4 regions of the Agrobacterium sp. 5Ca39 genome follow, and region 2 is predicted to be linked to each of the others. Evidence: riboswitches for the same ligand, from Rfam matches in the RefSeq annotation. Region 2 holds a riboswitch; each other region holds the start of a gene.
What was found. Region 2 has a riboswitch for cobalamin ahead of nrdH (glutaredoxin-like protein NrdH). Riboswitches for the same ligand answer to the same signal wherever they lie in the genome.
Positions count from the first base shown of each region.

Region 1: another riboswitch for cobalamin. It lies ahead of ACZ47E_RS16415 (ABC transporter substrate-binding protein); the one in region 2 lies ahead of nrdH (glutaredoxin-like protein NrdH).
Region 3: another riboswitch for cobalamin. It lies ahead of ACZ47E_RS12080 (DUF1636 family protein); the one in region 2 lies ahead of nrdH (glutaredoxin-like protein NrdH).
Region 4: another riboswitch for cobalamin. It lies ahead of ACZ47E_RS02555 (CbtB domain-containing protein); the one in region 2 lies ahead of nrdH (glutaredoxin-like protein NrdH).

Region 1 covers NZ_AP026437.1:567,373-572,310, forward strand. The annotation lists gene ACZ47E_RS16400 (2-hydroxyacid dehydrogenase) at 1-733, opposite strand, end outside; gene argE (acetylornithine deacetylase) at 755-1,879, opposite strand; gene ACZ47E_RS16410 (GNAT family N-acetyltransferase) at 2,104-2,982, shown strand; cobalamin riboswitch at 3,108-3,341, shown strand; gene ACZ47E_RS16415 (ABC transporter substrate-binding protein) at 3,501-4,532, shown strand; gene ACZ47E_RS16420 (FecCD family ABC transporter permease) at 4,529-4,938, shown strand, end outside.
Region 2 covers NZ_AP026436.1:2,564,167-2,569,104, forward strand. The annotation lists gene ACZ47E_RS12530 (ABC transporter permease) at 1-395, shown strand, start outside; gene ACZ47E_RS12535 (ATP-binding cassette domain-containing protein) at 395-1,177, shown strand; gene ACZ47E_RS12540 (nucleoside triphosphate hydrolase) at 1,174-1,803, shown strand; cobalamin riboswitch at 1,936-2,159, shown strand; gene nrdH (glutaredoxin-like protein NrdH) at 2,458-2,679, shown strand; gene nrdI (class Ib ribonucleoside-diphosphate reductase assembly flavoprotein NrdI) at 2,691-3,089, shown strand; gene nrdE (class 1b ribonucleoside-diphosphate reductase subunit alpha) at 3,077-4,938, shown strand, end outside.
Region 3 covers NZ_AP026436.1:2,461,803-2,466,740, forward strand. The annotation lists gene cobN (cobaltochelatase subunit CobN) at 1-421, opposite strand, end outside; gene cobW (cobalamin biosynthesis protein CobW) at 424-1,461, opposite strand; gene ACZ47E_RS12080 (DUF1636 family protein) at 1,458-1,883, opposite strand; cobalamin riboswitch at 2,002-2,218, opposite strand; gene cobO (cob(I)yrinic acid a,c-diamide adenosyltransferase) at 2,352-2,969, shown strand; gene ACZ47E_RS12090 (cobyric acid synthase) at 2,971-4,428, shown strand; gene cbiB (adenosylcobinamide-phosphate synthase CbiB) at 4,415-4,938, opposite strand, start outside.
Region 4 covers NZ_AP026436.1:527,509-532,446, forward strand. The annotation lists gene ACZ47E_RS02535 (helix-turn-helix transcriptional regulator) at 1-112, opposite strand, end outside; gene ACZ47E_RS02540 (LysE family translocator) at 246-875, shown strand; gene ACZ47E_RS02545 (c-type cytochrome) at 993-1,427, shown strand; gene ACZ47E_RS02550 (c-type cytochrome) at 1,516-2,436, shown strand; cobalamin riboswitch at 2,483-2,720, shown strand; gene ACZ47E_RS02555 (CbtB domain-containing protein) at 2,880-3,062, shown strand; gene ACZ47E_RS02560 (CbtA family protein) at 3,073-3,786, shown strand; gene ACZ47E_RS02565 (hypothetical protein) at 3,790-4,104, shown strand; gene ACZ47E_RS02570 (type 1 glutamine amidotransferase family protein) at 4,275-4,841, opposite strand; gene ACZ47E_RS02575 (GNAT family N-acetyltransferase) at 4,863-4,938, opposite strand, start outside.

The sequences.
Region 1 (4,938 bases), on a different replicon from region 2:
CCACTGCACCCGAGAGCCGGCCTTTATCAAGCGCATCGAGGAGTGCGCCGTGATCGAGCTGTCTGCCACGTCCGGCGTGAACAAGTCCCGCGCCATCGGGTAAAAGGCTCAGGCGCTGGGCGTTGAGAAGTCCGGTGGTCTCGTCCGTCAGCGGCAGCAGGCAGATGAGGATGTCGCTGGTAGAGAGTATGGCTTTCAGCCCGTCATCGCCATGGTGACAGGTGACGCCATCGATCTCGCGCGGCGACCGGCTCCAGCCGGCGAGCGGAAAGCCGAAAGTTCTTAACCGCTCCAGCGCTGCGACGCCCAGCATGCCGAGGCCAAGAACGCCAATCCGGCAGTCTTCTGCCTGCCGTTGCGGCAGCGCCTTCCACAACTGCTGCCGCTGCTGTTTCAGATAGGCGGGGAGATTGCGGTGAAGGGCGAGCACGCCGAGGCAGATGTATTCCTGCATCATGCGGATGATCCCCTCATCCACCATGCGTACGACTTTCACCGTCTGCGGGACCGTATCGATATGAAACTGGTCCACACCGGCCCCGATCGAAAAGAGGATTTCGAGGTTACGATAACGCGCTATATCCTCCGGCACCGTCCAGGTGATGAGGTAACGGACTGCATCGGGATCGACCTTGGAGGCATCCATTGCGAAGGGGAGATCCGGCAATTCGTCAGCCAGGGCCTGCCGGAAGATTTCGCCGCGTCTGGCGTCGGAGTTAAAGAGAAATGTCATCTGATCCGTGGTCTCGAGGGTTCATGCCGTGCAGCGCCGGCCGAGCATTTCCAGCATCGACTGGCAGGCGGAAAGTTCGCCCGCTGTTATGAATTCGTCCGGTTTATGGGCGCGGCCGATATCGCCGGGGCCGCAGATGATGGCGTCGATGCCCGCAGCCTGAAAGAGCCCGGCCTCCGTGCCATAGCTGACGGCCGCGAGACCGGGAGTGCCGGTCAGTTCCTCCAAAAGCGAGGCAAGCGGGGCCTCGGCGAGAAGCGACAGCGCCGGATAGGCGCTCATCGGCAGCCATTCGATATCGACACCTGTCGCGGTGAGCGCCTCCACGCTACGTCGTACCGGCTCCAGCAGGTCGATTGGCGAGACACCTGAAATAGCCCTTGCCTCCAGTTCGATGGCGCATTGATCGGGAATGATATTGATCGCCTGTCCGCCGTTGACGGTACCGATCTGCAGGGAAGAGTAGGGCGGCTCGAAGGTCTTCTCTAAAGGACCCCGGGTCAACGCGTCTGCCGCCTCCACCGCCGTCGCGATGATGCCTGCCATCAGATGAATGGCGTTCACTCCCTGATCGGGCCGTGAAGAATGGCCTGACCTGCCACGGATGCTGACCCGCGCCGCGGCTTTTCCCTTGTGGGCACGCACGGAACGCAAATTGCTGGGCTCGCCGATAATGGCGCCCGCCGGTGGCGCGCACAGTTCCGGCAGGCGCGCGATGAGATGGGGAACACCGCGGCAACCTGCCTCCTCGTCGTAGGAAAAGGCGATATGCACGGGGCGCTGAAGCGTCATGCGCGAATAGGCAGGGGCTGCGGCGAGGACGGTTGCCAGAAAACCTTTCATGTCGGTCGTCCCGCGTCCGTAAAGCCTGTCGTTTTCCGTTCTCAGCCGGAAAGGATCGGAAGACCATTCCGGTTCTCCGGCGGGTACCACATCCATGTGGCCGGACAGAATGTAACCGGCCCGATCGGCCGGTCCGAAGGTGGCGAAGAGATTGGCGCGGTCTCCCTCCGGCCCCGGAATCACGGATACTCTTGCGCCATGGCTTTCCAAATATTCGGCAATCCATCCGGCAATGTCGCCATTGGCCGTTCCCACCACTGACGGAAAGGCGACGAGACGCTCAAGGATTTCGATTGCGTTCATGGTCGTCCCCATTGGCCCGTTATGATGGCCGCATTGCTCATTGCAAAAGCTTAGAACGGCCGAAGGCGTTTATCTGCTGAAAAGCGAGGTATTTCGGTAGATTGTTGTGTCCTTCCAGTGCTTTCAGAAAATTCGTGCTGGCATGGCTCGTTATCCTCGGACGTCATGGCTTGGACGCCGGGAACGCTGGTTCCCCGCGCTGGAGGGAGTGAGAGCCGTTTGCGATGGAGCTGCTCAAAGTCGATAGTTTCGAGTTGCGGACCGTGGATATTGCCGATGTGGAGGCAGATCGTCTGCACGCCCTCTCCATGGCGGTCGGATGGCGCTATCACGCCAATGAATGGTGTTTCCTGAGGCAATGCGGTGTCGGTCTCGCTGCGCTGGACGAGATCGACCGTGTTGTCGCGACAGCGATGCTCTTTCCCTATGATCAGGGTTTCGCGACGCTCGGCATGGTCATCGTATCGCCACGTCTGCAGGGGCGTGGCGTGGCGCCCTGGCTGGTGCGGCAGCTTCTGGCAAAATACCCGGCAACCGTCTTGCGGCTGAACGCCACGGGCGTGTCACGTCGTCTTTTTGCAGGGCTCGGCTTTTCCGGAGATGCGGAAAAGGTGCAGTTGTTCAGGGGCAGGGCGCGCTCCCCCGTGCAGACACCGGGGCTTGGCAGAAAGCAACGGATCGAGCCCCTCTCGGAAGATCATTTGTCGGCGGTCGTGACGATTGACCGGGTGGCTTTGGGCGTATCGAGGCGGGGCGTGCTGCAACGTCTTCTGCGCGACAATACTGGCTATGGCCTTTTCGAGGTCGATCGTCTGGTGGCTTTCGCGCTGCGGCGGGCGGCCGGGCGAGGTCACATCGTCGGTCCGGTCGTCGCAGTTGAGGAGAAAGATGCGGTCGCGCTGGTGAGTCGGCATTTTGCCGATCTGGACGATCAGCTCGTCCGTCTGGATGCCGTGCAAGACCAGAGCGTATTGACCGATTTTCTGACGCAATCCGGCCTGGTCGTGATCGAAACTCTTACCACCATGTCGAAACAGGCGCCGCAGCCTGCGGGTTCGGGTCCGGCGAGGATTTTCGCCCTTGCGGGTCCATCGCTGTGCTGAAGCGCAGTTTTGAACCGCCTCAATTCGACTGATTATGTGGTGGTCCTGTTTCGGGCGTCGCCCGACGCGATGCGTTCCGCTGCGCTAGAAACATGCTTTGATGATTGACGCACTGCCCCTTGACCCTTATGTGAGAAAGCGACGGTTCCTGCAGCCGAAAGGCGAAGGGATTAATAGGGAACACGGTGCGGGTGATGATTATCGCCCAATGCCGTGGCTGCCCCCGCAACTGTAAGCGGATTGCCGCTCATCCTCGTGACGCAGATGGCGTCATGCCACTGCATTCTCCGGAATGCGGGAAGGCAGATGAAAGGCGCAAATCCGTGAGTCAGGAGACCTGCCGTCAAAATATAAACCATCGTTACGGGCGGGGAAGCCCGGAAGAGGAGATTGTAATGTTATTTCATAACATTTGGTTTGCGTCCTGTTACCGTTCTCCGTACAAGACGTTCCGTGGTTGCTGCGCGCTCTGACGCCGCTGCTCTGGAACAAGCGATTTCATTTCGATTGGAGAACACATGTTTCATTCTGGACGCCTGCCGGTCCGCGCCGGCTTTCTCGCTGCTACGCTTGCAGTTCTGCCCGCCGCCACCGCCAATGCTGCGGAAACGGTATATCCCTTGACAATCAAAAGCTGCGGTCACGACATCACTTTCAAGCAGCCGCCCGCCCGCGCCGTCTCCGTCGGCCAGAGCACGACTGAGGTTCTTTATCTGCTCGGGCTGGCCGACAAGGTCGTTGGCACGGCCCTGTGGATCGGCCCGGTCCTTGCGGGCTATGAGCAGGCCAATTCCAGGGTGGAGCGTCTGGCCGACAATGATCCAAGCTTCGAGGCCGTCGTCGGAAAGAGGCCGGACCTCGTCACAACACAGTTCCAGTGGCAGATCGGCCCCGAGGGCGTTGTCGGTACGCCGGCGCAATTCGCCGAACTCGGCATTCCTGTTTACACCTCGCCGGCAGATTGCGTGGGCAAGGACAATTCCGGGGGCGGCGACGGCGTGCGCAAGACCGGCTTCACAATGGATTTGATCTATCAGGAAATCCGCGACCTTGCGCAGATTTTCAACGTCCAGGATCGCGGCGAAGAAGTGGTCAATGATCTCAAGAAAAGGGAAGAGGCTGCCCGCGCGAAGATTGCTTCCGCAAACGGCAAGCTTTCCGCCGTGTTCTGGTTCTCCAGCGCGGAACTGGATATCGATCCCTATGTGGCGGGCCGCAATGGCGCGCCCGGCTACATCATGTCGGCGCTCGGCCTGAAGAATGTGATCGAGAGCGACGAAGAATGGCCAACGGTCGGTTGGGAAACCATCGCCAAGACCAATCCTTCGGTGATTGTGGCCGGAAAGATGGACCGCCGCCGTTTCCCGGCTGACGACATCGCCGTCAAGCAGAAATTCCTCGCCACCGATCCCGTGGCCAGCATCATGCCAGCTGTCAAGGAAGGTCACGTCTTCGAGATGGATGCCCAGGCGATGAACCCGACCATCCGGACGATCGAAGGCATTGAAACGCTGGCTGAGGCAATTTCGGCTGCCGGTCTCGCCAAGTGAGCGGGTTTTCAATCCATCTCGGCAGAGGAGGGCTGGTTTTTGCCGCGCTCGCCCTGCTGCTCGGCGCGCTGATGGCCGGGGCGGCCATCGGCGAAACCGCCATTCCATTCGATGTGGTGGCGAAAACCATCGCCAACCGGGTGTTTGACGCCGGTTATCCGCTGGAGCCGCTGGATGAGGGAATTGTGTGGAGCTATCGTCTCAGCCGCGCCGTCGTGGCCGCCTGCTGCGGGGCTTCGCTGGCGCTTGCCGGCGCGGTTCTGCAATCGCTGCTGCGCAACCCGCTTGCCGACCCCTATATTCTCGGTATTTCCGCGGGGGCCTCCACCGGAGCGGTGGGCGTGGCCCTTCTCGGCTTTGGGGCGGGCTTTCTGACAATGCCGGCGGGGGCACTGATCGGTGCCTT
Region 2 (4,938 bases):
GGGGCCGCCATCTTTATGCCGTGGGTGACGATCCGGATGCCGCAGAGCTCGCCGGTGTCAATGTCAAACGTATGCTGACCACTGTTTACACCCTGTCAGGCCTCATCTGCGCCTTTGCCGGTTGGGCTCTCATCGGCCGCATCGGGTCGGTTTCGCCGACTGCTGGCCAATTCGCCAATATCGAATCCATCACGGCGGTGGTTATCGGCGGTTTATCACTGTTCGGTGGACGCGGCTCCATCATGGGCATGATCTTCGGCGCCCTGATCGTCGGCGTCTTTTCGCTCGGCCTCAGGCTTATCGGGACAGACCCGCAATGGACCTATTTGTTGATCGGCGTCCTCATCATCTTGGCTGTCGCAATCGACCAGTGGATCAGAAAGGTAGCAGGCTGATGACAAAAGAACCCATTCTCACAGCACGCAATCTCGTTAAGCGCTATGGCCGTGTAACGGCCCTGGATCACGCCGATTTCGATCTCTATCCGGGCGAAATCCTGGCCGTGATCGGCGACAACGGCGCCGGAAAATCCTCTCTCATCAAGGCGATTTCAGGCGCGGTTACGCCCGATGAGGGGGAAATCCGGCTGGAGGGCCAGCCTGTGCAGTTCCGTTCGCCGATTGAGGCGCGCAAGGCGGGTATTGAAACCGTCTATCAAAACCTGGCCTTGTCTCCTGCACTTTCCATAGCCGACAATATGTTTCTTGGCCGGGAAATCCGTAAGCCCGGCATACAGGGCAGCCTCTTCCGCGCGCTGGATCGTCCGGCCATGGAAAAATTCGCCCGCGAAAAACTGTCGGAACTCGGCCTGATGACGATCCAGAACATCAATCAGGCGGTGGAAACCCTCTCGGGCGGTCAGCGCCAGGGCGTCGCCGTGGCACGTGCAGCCGCCTTCGGTTCCAAGGTCGTGATCCTCGACGAACCGACTGCCGCGCTTGGGGTCAAGGAAAGCCGCCGTGTCCTGGAACTTATTCTCGACGTGCGTTCCCGCGGCCTGCCGATCGTTCTGATTTCGCATAACATGCCGCATGTTTTCGAGGTTGCCGACCGCATCCATATCCATCGGCTTGGCAAGCGCCTGTGCGTCATTAATCCGAAGGACTATTCCATGTCGGATGCCGTCGCCTTCATGACCGGCGCCAAGGAAGCACCGAAGGAAACGCTTGCCGCATGACGCTGAAGCTTGAGACGATCGTCGAAGAGGTTCTTCAGCGGGCAGAAGGCCACTCCCGTTTCATCGTCGCGATTGCCGGTCCCCCTGGGGCCGGCAAATCCACGTTGGCGGATGCTCTTTGCGACGCCTTGCGCGCACGGGGCGAAACGGCCGCCATTCTGCCCATGGACGGCTTCCATATGGACAATGGCATCCTCGAAGAGCGAGGACTGCTGCCAAGGAAGGGTGCGCCGGAAACATTCGATGTGCGTGGCTTCCTCGATATCGTCTCCGCCGTTCGCAAGGGCGGGCAGGAGGTGCTTGTCCCGGTGTTTGATCGCTCCCGTGAAATCGCCATTGCGTCTGCCCGTGCGATTGCTCCGGAAACACGCTTCATCCTCGCCGAGGGCAATTATCTGCTGCTGAACGAAGCGCCCTGGACAAACCTTTCCGGAAGCTTTGATCTCACTATCTTCGTGGGTCCGTCCGTCGCGGTGCTGGAAGAGAGGCTGCGAAACAGATGGCTGGGTTATGGTCTCGATGCAGCTCAGATCCACGCCAAGCTTTTCGCAAACGATCTTCCCAACGGGAAGAGGGTGATCGAAAACGCCCGTCCCGCCGATATCCATATCGATATCTGGGAATAGATTAAGATCTTCATCTCCCGCGCGGTGTGTCCGGCCTGCCGTTAAGTCATTGTTGACCATGCGTTGAATCTTTTTGATCCACAGGGCGGGGCTTTTGTGTGTCTATTTATTGACGAGAAAATTTCCTCATATACTATATGTGGTGTTCGAGGTTCTTCCGATTCGCAAGGATTGGGAGCTAAGACGGGAATTCGGTGCGTGACGCCATCGTGGTGAAGCAAGGCCGAAACTGCCCCCGCAACTGTAAGCGGCGAGCATCGTTCCGATTTGAGTCACTGGAGCTGAGCGCTCCGGGAAGGCCGGAATAGATGTTGTGACCCGCAAGTCAGGAGACCTGCCTTGAGCGCAAACGTCCACGGGCGGGGTGTCCGGAGGAAGGTGTAGACGCAGATGATTTGCGTGCGCCCTTTTCTGCCCCCTCCAGAACAAGCTTCGGGGTGAAGTCATGCCAGTGCATATTTTTGAGTTGCTACGCTCGTCTGCGTAGGGAGTGATTTTTCTGCGGCTTTCAGCAGTTCCAGGAGAACCCAGTCGGATTTCCCAAGGAAACTCCGAGAGAGCACGCCCCACCTGAATGACAAAACCACCGCCGCCCGATTGCGATTGCAATCGGCAACGCTTTGCCGCGTCCAAAATGGCTTCGAAAGGGAAATTATGACCATCACCGTTTACAGCAAACCCGCCTGCGTCCAGTGCACCGCCACCTATCGCGCACTCGACCGCATAGGCGTTCCCTATGAGATCGTCGATATTTCCGAAGATGCTGACGCTCTCGATCATGTCCGTGGTCTCGGTTACATGCAGGTTCCGGTGGTGGTTGCCGGTGAACGCCATTGGGCGGGGTTCCGGCCGGACATGATCGGCTCGATCGGCTGAGGCGGCAGGCGATGGGTCTGATCGTCTATTATTCCAGTCGTTCCGAAAACACCCATCGTTTCCTTCTGAAACTGGGGCGGCGGTTGCTTCGCCTGCCGCTCGGCGCTGAGGATGACGTGCCTCAGGTGTCGGAACCCTATGTGCTCGTCACGCCCACCTATGGCGGCGGCGGCACCAAGGGTGCCGTGCCGAAGCCGGTCATCCGGTTTTTAAACGAGCCCTCCAACCGCAATCTCATTCGCGGCGTCATCGCGGCGGGAAACACCAATTTTGGCGCAGCTTTCGCATCCGCCGGAGATATCGTCTCGCGCAAATGCGCAGTGCCGTTTCTCTATCGCTTCGAGCTTCTCGGCACTGAGGAGGATGTCGCCAACGTCAAACATGGATTGGAACGATTTTGGACACGCTGACCGCTAGCGCGCTGCGCAAGGACACCAAACAGCCAACAGCCGCAAGCCAGACGCCGCTCGATGCAGGCCTGGACTACCACGCGCTGAACGCGATGTTGAACCTTTATGACGAGAACGGAAAAATCCAGCTCGACAAGGATCGTCTTGCTGCCCGTCAATATTTCCTCCAGCACGTCAACCAGAACACGGTGTTTTTCCATAACCTCAGGGAAAAGCTCGATTATCTGGTAGCGGAGGGCTACTACGAACAGGAGGTGCTGGACCAGTATTCCTTCAATTTCGTTCGTGACCTCTATGACGAGGCCTATGCCCGGAAGTTTCGCTTTCCGACCTTCCTCGGTGCGTTCAAATATTACACCTCCTACACGCTGAAGACTTTCGACGGAAAACGTTATCTGGAGCGTTACGAGGATCGCGTCTGCATGGTGGCGCTTTCCCTTGCGCGCGGTGATGAGCAGCTGGCACGCAATCTGGTCGACGAGATCATTTCCGGCCGCTTCCAGCCGGCGACCCCGACGTTCCTGAACGCGGGCAAGAAGAGCCGCGGCGAGCTGGTCTCCTGTTTCCTGCTGCGCGTGGAAGACAATATGGAAAGCATCGGCCGCTCCATCAATTCGGCGCTGCAGCTCTCCAAGCGTGGTGGCGGCGTTGCCCTTTCACTGACCAATATTCGCGAGGCTGGCGCGCCGATCAAACAGATCGAAAACCAGTCCTCCGGTGTCATACCCGTGATGAAGCTACTGGAAGATTCGTTTTCCTATGCCAACCAGCTCGGCGCCCGCCAGGGCGCGGGTGCTGTCTATCTGCATGCCCACCACCCCGACATCATGCGTTTCCTCGATACCAAGCGTGAAAACGCCGACGAAAAAATCCGCATCAAGACCCTGTCGCTCGGCGTTGTCATCCCCGACATCACCTTCGAGCTCGCCCGCAACAACGAGGATATGTATCTGTTCTCCCCCTATGATGTGGAGCGGGTCTACGGCGTGCCCTTCACCGAAATCTCGGTGACGGAAAAATACCACGAGATGGTCGCCGACAGCCGCATCCGCAAGAAGAAGATCAAGGCGCGCGAATTCTTCCAGGTGATCGCCGAAATCCAGTTCGAGAGCGGTTATCCCTACATCATGTTTGAGGATACGGTGAACCGCGCCAATCCGATTGCCGGTCGCATCAGCATGAGCAATCTCTGCTCGGAAATCCTGCAGGTCAGCGAAGCGAGCGCGTTCAACGCCGATCTCTCCTATAGTCACATGGGCAAGGATATTTCCTGCAATCTCGGTTCATTGAATATCGCCGCGGCAATGGATTCGGCCGATTTCGGGAAGACCATTGAAACCTCCATCAGGGCACTGACGGCGGTGTCGGACATGAGCCATATCTCCTCCGTTCCGTCTGTTGAAAAGGGAAATGACGAAAGCCATGCCATCGGGCTCGGTCAGATGAACCTGCACGGTTATCTGGCGCGCGAGCGCATCTTTTATGGCTCGGAGGAAGGCATAGATTTCACCAATATCTATTTCTACACCGTGACGTATCACGCTATCCGCGCCAGCAACCGGCTGGCGGTGGAAAGAGGCCAGAGCTTCAAGGGCTTTGAAAACTCCCAATATGCCTCGGGCGAATATTTCGACAAATATACCGACCGGGAATGGTTGCCCGCGACGGAAAAGGTCCGCGACTTGTTCGAAAAGGCCGGTATCGCCATTCCGACGCAGGAAGACTGGAAGGTCTTGAAGCAGGAGGTCATGGCATCAGGCCTCTATAACCAGAACCTTCAGGCCGTGCCGCCGACAGGCTCGATCTCCTATATCAACCACTCCACATCCTCCATTCATCCGATCGTCTC
Region 3 (4,938 bases), 100 kb from region 2:
AAAGGACGGATGCCAGGATGTGTGTGTCCACGGTCGACGCCGCTTCGAGCTTTTCGTCCCTTTCACTGCATTCGCCGGGCAGAAGCAGAAGCTTTATCCCACGTCGGCGCGCCATGCTGGAAAGCTGATCGACTCCATAACGCCAGCGTTCCGCTCCACCGAGGATTCGGACAAGGATGACCGTGGCATGCTCCGCCGTCTTTTCGATCCACAGGTCAACCGACATGGGATGGCGAAGCTCGGCGAGGTTTGCGGCGGACAGGCTGGGGAGCACACTGTCCGCCTGTCGCCACGCCTGCTCAAGCCCGGCAAGATCGCTTGTCGAAAACGACAGCATCACCACATCCGATCGAGGCTGGTTGAGGTCAACCGGCTCGATCAGATCGTCGAGAGACGAGGATGTGGTGGCAAGAATATGCATCGTCAGGCGGCCAGCATCTGTTCGATCTTTTCGCGATTGATGCCCTTTTCGCCGATAATGACCAGTCGGCTGCGGCGCTGCTCGCCCGCTGCCCAGGGGCGGTCGTAATAATGATTGACCCGGCTTCCGACCGCCTGCACCTGCAGACGCATGGGCTTGGCGGAAACTTCGACAAAGCCCTTGATGCGCAGGACGTTTTCAGCCGCAGCCGTTTCGGCAATGCGCGCCGCCAGTGCTTCCGGATCGGCCACAGCCGGCAGGTCGATGACGAAGCTGTCGAAATCGTCGTGTTCATGGTCGAGTTCACCGTCATGGTGGGTGCGGCGGTTTTCGATATCCTCTTCAACGGCAAGACCAAGACCGATCAGCACGGCGGGGTCGATGGCGCCATTGGAGGCCACAACGATCTTCGCGGCCTTCGGCAGATGTTCGAGCACATGCGCCCTCGCCTTGTCGAGGCCGGCTTCATCAAGGAGATCGGCCTTCGTGAGAACGATGAGATCGGCGCAGGCGACCTGGTCCTCGAAAACTTCCTCAACCGGATCATCGTGATCAAGCGCCTCGTCATTGGCCCTCTGAGCAGCGAGCGCCTCCATGTCGTGCGCGACCTTTCCTTCAGCAAGGGCGGCGCCATCCACCACGGCCACGACGGCGTCCACGGTCACGCGGCTCTTGATGGCCGGCCATTGGAAAGCCTGGACCAGCGGCTTAGGCAGGGCAAGACCAGAGGTCTCGATCAGGATATGCTCCACCTTCGTCTGGCGGCTGAGAATTTGTTCGATCGCGGGCTGGAAATCGTCAGCCACCGTGCAGCAGATACAGCCGTTGGCCAGTTCGACGATGTTTTCTTCGGGGCAGCTTTCAATGCCGCAGCCTTTCAGGATTTCGCCGTCGATACCGATATCGCCGAATTCATTGACGATGATTGCGAGCCGCTTGCCGTCCAGCTTTTCCAGAAGACCCCGCAACAGCGTCGTTTTTCCCGCCCCTAGAAAACCGGTGACGATGGTGCAGGGAACGCGGTCCAGATGGTTGCTCATGATCTCTCCTCGGTAAAATCGAATGGGGGAATGCGCGCCACCATGCCGCGCTTTAATGGTTCGGGGCGGCCGCGCCAGGGCATCAGGCCATCTGAAGACGCAGAAAGAAGCCGCGCGCCGGTCAGCAGGTCCCCTGCATCGTCGGGTGTCAGCCCACCAAACACATAGGACCAGCCATTGGCGCTGCGCAGCACGGCACTGAGGCCACGTTTGCAGTTGGCGAGACAATTGACGGAACGGACCGCGATGCCGGACGCTTCCGCCTCTGCGGTGACGGCCTCGGCAAGACGTGAACCGGCACGTGGCTCGGCGCTGGGATCAGCTTCGTCGCGACAGCTTCGGCAAACGAAAACGACCACACCGGACGCCGTTTCATCCTGCGCGTTTCCACCAGCAAATGAAGATGTCGCTGAAATATCCAAACCGTATCGTTCCCGCGCCAAGTCAAATTCTTCGGGGTGCGGATATCGAAAACGGTATGCGCACAGGCACAGACCGGCTGTTCGACGTTATCGACTGACCGGAGCACCCCGCCCGGTAGACGTTTTTCCTGAAGCGGCAGGTCTCCTGGCTTGCGGCTCGATGAGCGCCCGGACACCGCCTTCCCGAACCGTCTCTCTGGTCCAGTGGCTTTACGGTGCGGGCTTGCCGCTTACAGTTGCGGGGGCAGCCACGGAATGACCCGTTTCAGGGTGGAACCGTGTTCCCTCTTAGCTTTTCCCGTTGCCGGGGAAAGACCGTCAGTTCCTTACCCTTAGGCCGAACGGGCTTTGGGGTCAATGCCGCCCCCCTGTGGCTCGCGCATTGCCGGGTGCGGCAAATTGGGTATAGTCGCCGCTCCGAAGGGCAGGGATAAGTTCCCGGCTGCTGGAGTGAAGAAGGAATATGCGATGACACGCGACATCAGCGACAACGAAGCCGAGCGCCATCGGCAGAAAATGGTCAACCGCAAGACGGTGCAGGATGCCGAAGTCGCGGCAAAGACCATCGAAAAAGGTCTGCTGATGATCAATACCGGCCCCGGCAAGGGCAAGTCCACGGCCGCCTTCGGCCTTGCGTTGCGTATGCTCGGCATCGGGCGCAGGGTCGGCGTCGTGCAATTCATCAAGGGTGCATGGTCGACCGGCGAACAGCAGGCGCTGGCTCTGTTCGGTGACAAGGTGGTGTGGCGTACCATGGGTGAAGGCTTCACCTGGGATACGCAGGATCTGAAGCGCGATGTTGCCGCTGCCGCGAAGGCGTGGGAAGAAGCCGTGACACTGATGGCTGACCAGACGATCGGCCTGCTGATACTCGACGAACTGAATATCGCATTGCGTTATGATTACCTGCCGCTTGACGAGGTCGTGACGACGCTGGCCAGCCGTCGGCCCGATCTGCACATCATCGTCACCGGCCGCAATGCCAAGCAACCGCTGATCGACGCCGCCGACATGGTGACGGAGATGACGCTGGTAAAACATCATTTCAAGGCGGGCGTGAAAGCACAGCCAGGGATAGAATTCTGACATGGCCGCACGGGTTCTGATGTTTCAGGGAACCGGCTCGGATGTCGGCAAATCGCTGATGGTGGCCGGTCTAGCCCGCGCCTTCGTCAGGCGCGGCCTGTCCGTCATGCCGTTCAAACCACAGAACATGTCGAATAATGCGGCCGTTACCGCCGACGGCGGCGAGATCGGCCGAGCACAGGCGCTGCAGGCGCGGGCCGCTGGCGTACCCCTCTCTGTCCACATGAATCCGGTTCTTCTGAAACCGCAGAGCGAGACCGGGGCACAGGTGGTGGTTCAGGGCAAAATCGCCGGCAATGCCAGGGCAGCCGATTACCAGCACCTGAAAGCCGGGTTGATGCCGCGCGTGCTGGATAGCTTCAACCGCCTGAAACAACAGGCCGATCTGGTGCTGGTGGAGGGGGCGGGCAGCGCATCCGAAATCAATCTGCGTGCCAATGATATCGCCAATATGGGGTTTGCGAGAGCGGCTGACGCGCCTGTGATCCTCATCGGCGATATTGACCGCGGCGGCGTCATCGCCAGCCTTGTCGGTACCAAAGTCGTACTCGAACCTGACGATGCGGCGATGATCGAAGGTTTCATCGTCAACCGCTTTCGCGGTGATCCCGCGTTGTTTTCGGACGGCATGCGGATAATTCAGAAAAGGACAGGCTGGGCCTCGATAGGCCTTCTGCCGCATTTCTCCGATGCCACGAAACTGCCGGCTGAGGACGCGCTCGGTCTTTCCGGCCCGGCTGAGCGAAAACCCGGCGCAAAGATCCGCATCGCCGTGCCGATCCTGCCGCACATTTCCAATTTCGATGATCTCGACCCTCTGGACATGGAGCCGGACGTGGAACTGATCCGCGTGCGGCCGGGCGAGACCATTCCCGCCGATTGCCGGCTGGTTTTGCTGTGCGGTTCAAAATCCACCATTGCCGATCTCGCCGTGCTGAAAGATGCGGGTCTGGACATCGACATAAAGGCGCATGTGCGCCGCGGCGGCTACGTTCTCGGCCTTTGCGGTGGCTACCAGATGCTCGGAAAAACCGTTGCGGATCCTGACGGTATCGAGGGATCACCTGCGACTGTGGACGGGCTCGGCCTGCTTGATGTCGACACGGTTTTGACGGGTGACAAGCGACTCGTTTCCGTTCAAGGCGTGAGCTTTGATGGTGTTGGTTTATCCGGCTACGAAATGCATGTGGGGAAAACCACGGGAGCAGCAGGCAATCTGGTGTTTTCGACGATCGACGGGCATTACGATGGAAGCATCTCACCCGACGGCCGTGTCTTCGGCACCTATATTCACGGCCTTTTTGCTCATGATAGCCAGCGCGGCGCATGGTTGGAGCGTCTCGGCGGGTGCGGCACCGACCTGAACTATGATGCGCAGGTGGATGCGGTTCTCGACCGTCTGGCTGCGCATATGGAACAGCACCTCGATCTCGACGGGCTGCTGGCTATAGCGCGATAAGGATCGCCAGAAGCCCGAATAGGCCGATCAGCAACAGGTCCGCAATCCGTGCCAGCCGCAACGCCGTGCGAATATCGCCGGCGACCAGCGCAGACCTTCCGCCGTCCCCCATGAAACGCGCTTCGATCATCTGTCCGCCGTAAGAACGCGGTCCGGCAAGCGCAAAACCCAGCGCGCCGGCCAGCGCCGCTTCCGGCCAGCCCGCATTGGGAGAGCGGTGGTGGCGCGCATCGCGACGGATCGCGGCAATGGCCGCTTTTGGCGACGCGCCCTCGACAAAAAATGCGGCGACCACAAACAGGCTGCCGCTCAATCTCGAAGCGGGCAGATTGATGAGATCGTCAAGCCGGGCCGAAGCCCAGCCGAACGCTTCATGGCGAGGCGAACGATGACCGATCATGCTGTCGGCCGTATTGACCGCCTTATAAGCCGCGCCACCTGGCAGGCCCAGAAGCCCCATCCAGACGGCAGGGGCGACGATGCCATCGGAAAAGTTCTCGGCGAGACTTT
Region 4 (4,938 bases), 790 kb from region 2:
AGACCGAGCGCACTGTTATCTCCAGCATGTCGGCAATCGTCTGCGCGGTCACCGGGCGGCGCGCCAGCCGCAAAATCTGGATGATCTCGAACAGTCTTGAGGCCTTGCGCATTGCCGTCTTCCCGATGGATTTTCCCACGCAACTGACACAACGCTGTCAGTTGGCGTTCCCTATAAACGGAAAAATACATTGAGAAACATGGGGTTTCTCGAATGCACCTCTATCCGGTATGAAAGATACTGACATGACTTATGCCGAAAATCTCTGGCTTTTCTTTGCTGTCCTGTTCGGCATCATCATCCTGCCGGGCATGGACATGCTCTTTGTGCTGGCAAGCGCGCTGACAGGTGGCAGGAGAACCGGCCTTTCCGCCGCCGTCGGCATGAGCGCCGGCGGCATCGTGCATTCGCTGTATGGCGCGCTGGGCGTCGGCATGCTTGCCGCATGGATGCCGTCGCTGTTCCTGCCGCTGCTTGTCGTCGGCGCGGCTTACATGGTCTGGATCGGAATCGGCCTGGTGCGCAGTGCGATTGTCGTGAACGGCGATGAGGCTGAGGCAAGCGCTTCGGTTAAAAAGGCATTCTGGCGGGCGGTGTTGACCTGCCTGTCAAACCCGAAGGCCTACCTGTTCATGATGGCCGTCTACCCACAGTTTCTCAAACCCGCCTATGGACCGATCTGGATGCAGGGGCTGGTGATGGGTGCGATGGTGGCGGTAACGCAGTTCACCGTTTATGGCGCGCTGGCGCTGACGGCGGATAGAAGCCGCGCATGGCTCGTTTCCTCTCCCGCGGCTACGATCGTCATCGGCCGCATCGCCGGTTTCATGCTGATCGCCGCAGCACTTCTCACATTGTGGGAAGCCTTGTCTTAGGCTTCTGTTTTCACGATGGAATTCACCGCAATGTGACTTCTTTTCGCCATGTGGAAAGGGCATCCTCGCGGCGTTCCATCAAGCGTCCGGCGCCCGCCGGAATCAAGGAGAGAGTGTATGAAACTGAAAACAATCGCAGCGGCCACGCTGTTCGGCTGTCTTTGCGCCGGAGCGGTCTATGCTGCCGGCGAAGTCGAAAAACGTGAAGGCATGATGAAGCAGATCGGTGGCTCCATGGGAGCGCTCGCCGCCATCTCCAAGGGCCAGAAGCCTTTCGACGCCGAAGCCGTCAAGGCCGCCGTGACGACCATCAGCACCAATGCCAAGGCTTTCCCCGACCAGTTCCCCGCCGGCACCGAGACCGGCAGCGCGGCAGCGCCCGCGATCTGGGAAAACTTTGAGGACTTCAAGGCCAAGTCCGCCAAGCTCGGCGCAGATGCGGATAAGATTCTCGCCAATCTCCCCACCGATCAGGCGGGTGTAACCACCGCCATGCAGACGTTGGGCGCCGATTGCGGCACCTGCCACCAGACCTATCGCCTGAAGAAATAATCGAACGAGTTTGAAACGCCGCTCCCGGGCGGCGTTTTTCCGTCACGAAAGACACCTGACGTTGTCAGGGGAGAATGGGGAGAGGGGCATGTCTTCCATTTGGACGAAGCTTGTGGGCGGGATCGTGGTCGCGGCCGTTGCGGGCTACGGGATTTTCGCATGGGTGACCGCGCCGCAGCGCCAGGCGCCCAGCCATTGGGTGAGCCTCGGTGAGCCGGATCTCGCCAATGGCGAGACGCTGTTCTGGGCGGGCGGCTGCGCAAGCTGTCATGCCGCGCCGGATGCTAAGGGTGAAGCGCTGTTGACGCTTTCAGGCGGGCAGGCACTGAAAAGCCCCTTCGGCACCTTTCATGTTCCAAATATTTCGTCTGATCCGCAGCACGGCATCGGCGGCTGGACGCTGGCGGAATTTGGCGATGCCATGACGCGCGGTGTGGGAAAGAACGGCGAACATCTCTATCCCTCCTTCCCCTATGCCTCTTATGCCCGGATGACGCAGAAGGACATCAATGACCTCTTCGGTTATCTGAAGGCCCTGCCGGCGAGCCAGAACGATGCGCCCGACCACGATCTGCCGTTCCCCTTCAACATGCGCATGGCGCTCGGCGGCTGGAAGTTCCTGTATTTCGACCCTTCGGCACCGCCGCGCGTCGAGCTGGCCAATGCCAATGCCGAACTTCTGCGTGGCCAATATCTGGTGGAAGGTCCGGGCCATTGCGGCGAATGCCACACGCCGCGCAATGCGCTCGGTGGCTTCCTGAAGGGCAAGTGGCTGGCCGGCGGCCCCAATCCGGAAGGCGAAGGCCGCATTCCGGACATTACCCCCGGCTCGCAAAGCATCGGAAGCTGGGCCGAGGCCGATATTTCGAGCTATCTCGAAACCGGCTTCACCCCGGAATTCGACAGTGTCGGCGGTTCCATGGTGAAGGTGCAGCAGAACATGGCGCATCTGACAGCCGAGGACCGCGACGCGATCGCCGCCTATCTGAAGGCGATCCCGGCGCGCTGAGGGTCCCGTTGGCATGCGTGCCCATTGACTCCCGTCCCCACGCGGCGGATAACAACCCTGTGATGGTTCCTTCCGGGCGTTCCGGAAGGTGAAAAGGGAACACGATAGGGAGAAATCCTCATTCGTGGCTGCCCCCGCAACTGTGAGCGGAGAGCCTGAAACGAAATGCCACTGGCAGACCCTTCGACCGAACCGGCGTTTCCGGTTGAGGCGAGGTGTTGCCGGGAAGGTGTTTCAGGTTTTGACCCGTAAGCCAGGAGACCTGCCATCACGGAAATGTCCATGCCGGCGGGGTGTCCGGAAGAGCGGAATGTCAGGGTGGCAAGATCGATGCCCCCTGTGTCAGTCTCGTATCCCCGTGGTGAAGTGTATCGCAGGCGGTCGCATGGCTTTGCCGTTCGACCGCATCCAGAGGCGCGGGGTCGCGCCGGAGAGGGGTCACCATGTCCATCCACCAGAATACGGCCAATTCAGCCGTTTCAGCAAAAACGGGCAGCTTCGCGCAATCGCTGACGGCGATCGTGCTTGGCCTGTTCGTTGTCGGTTTTGTCGGTTTCTCGCATGTGGAAGCCGTTCACAATGCCGCCCATGACACGCGTCATGCCAATGCCTTCCCCTGCCATTGAGGGGAATGTCATGTCGTCTTTTCGCAATATCGTCTTTACCGCCGTTCTCGTCGGCATCCTCGGCGGCTTAGCCGTTTCAGCCATGCAGGCTTTCGGCACCACGCCGCTCATCCTTCAGGCAGAGACCTATGAGGGCGCGGGCGGTGAAGCTGCCCACAGCCACGAGGCCACGGCGCCCGGTGCTGTGGTTCCCGCCCACGAGCACAATGAAGAGGCCTGGGCTCCGGCCGATGGTTTCGAACGCACTGCCTATACGGTTGCCGCCAATGTCCTGACCGCGATCGGTTATGCGCTGGTGCTGACCGGACTGATTTCGCTGCGCGGCACCAATGGCGGCTGGCGTGAGGGGCTTTTGTGGGGCGTTGCCGGATTTGCCGCCGTCATGCTCGCCCCGATGATCGGCCTGCCGCCGGAACTGCCGGGCAGCCCCGCCGCAGCACTTGAGGCACGGCAGATCTGGTGGCTCGCAACCGTTGCCGCAACAGCCGGCGGCATCGCGCTGATCGCCTTCCGTCGCGAACCCTGGGCGATCGTCCTGGCGCTGGTGCTGATCGTCGCGCCGCATGTGGTGGGTGCGCCCCTGCCGCCGGAAGGCGAACATGCACTGGCGCCGCTGCCGCTGGAGCGTCAGTTCATCGTCGCCGCTACGGTTACGAGCTTCGTCTTCTGGGCTTTGCTCGGAACATTGAGCACGTTTTTCCTCAACCGCTTCCAGTCGGCCTGAATCATGGAGGACGCAGCGGATTGGAGTGAGGAACTCGATGCGCTGCGTTTTGCAGTTCCCGGTCACGGCGCATACTGCGCCGTGCATCGTCTCGCCTTCAAGGCGGTACTGGGCCCGAGCCCGGCGGATGAGGCGGCTCTTGCCTTTTTCCAACACCATCAGGCCGCCTTTGTGGCGGCGGCACTCGCCAAGATCAAACGTGCAAATTTACCCGCCGGCCGCAGCCTGCATCTGAACAGCCGCGATATTCGCCGGGCGATTGCCGGGGAGGGCGGCGATCACACAGCACGTGTGTGCCGGGTGCTGGATCAGCGATAATCATCGCTGTTCTCACCTCCGTCATCCCGGCCCTGAGCCGAAATCCATCCAGCCCAAGTCCTTGGGCTGAAAGAAGTCATCTCGCCGCGCAGATGCGCGTCGGCTGGATTCCGGCTCAAGGCCGGAATGACGGGGAGTAGGGGAGTGCAAACAACCGAGGCGGCTATGCCTCAGCGATGCTCCGCCGCAAAAACCTGAAGTTCGGCCTCGGCTTCCGGACCAAAGAGGCCGAGGCTTTTCAGAATTTCCACCGCGAAACTGACCGGCGCGCTGCCGGCCGCGGTAATGATCCCGCCATCGTTGACCGCTTTCGGCTGGTCGCGGTAAAGCGTCTCGCCGCTATAGGCCGAATAGGCCCTGTGCGAAGCCAGCGAATTGCCGGTATGGGCAACGGCGTTCAGAACGCCCGTGCCTGCCAGCGCACTTGCCGCCGCGCAGATGCCGGCCACCAGTCGGTTCCTCTCGCGAAACCGGCGCACCAGTTCGCCGAGATCGGCAGCTGTTCCCTTTTCCCAGCTCAGGCCTCCGGGAATGACGAGCGCATCGATGTCAACGGCATCGAGCGCGTCATAGGATGTATCCGGCGTCACCTTCAGCCCGCCCATCGAGGTTACCGGCCGTCCGTCCGGCGTGGCATAGACGATCTCGACACCGAGATAGCTGCGCGCCGCGGCGGCAAGCAGCGCCGGCTCCCAGTCAGCAAAATCCTGGGCGAGCGCAATGGCGATCCGTGTCATGGTCGTCTCCGTGTTTTTTAATCAGGCGATGGACTGCATATAGCGCATGCCGGTCACCGGGCGAGGCGCGAAATCCATGTTTTCGTAGAAACGATGC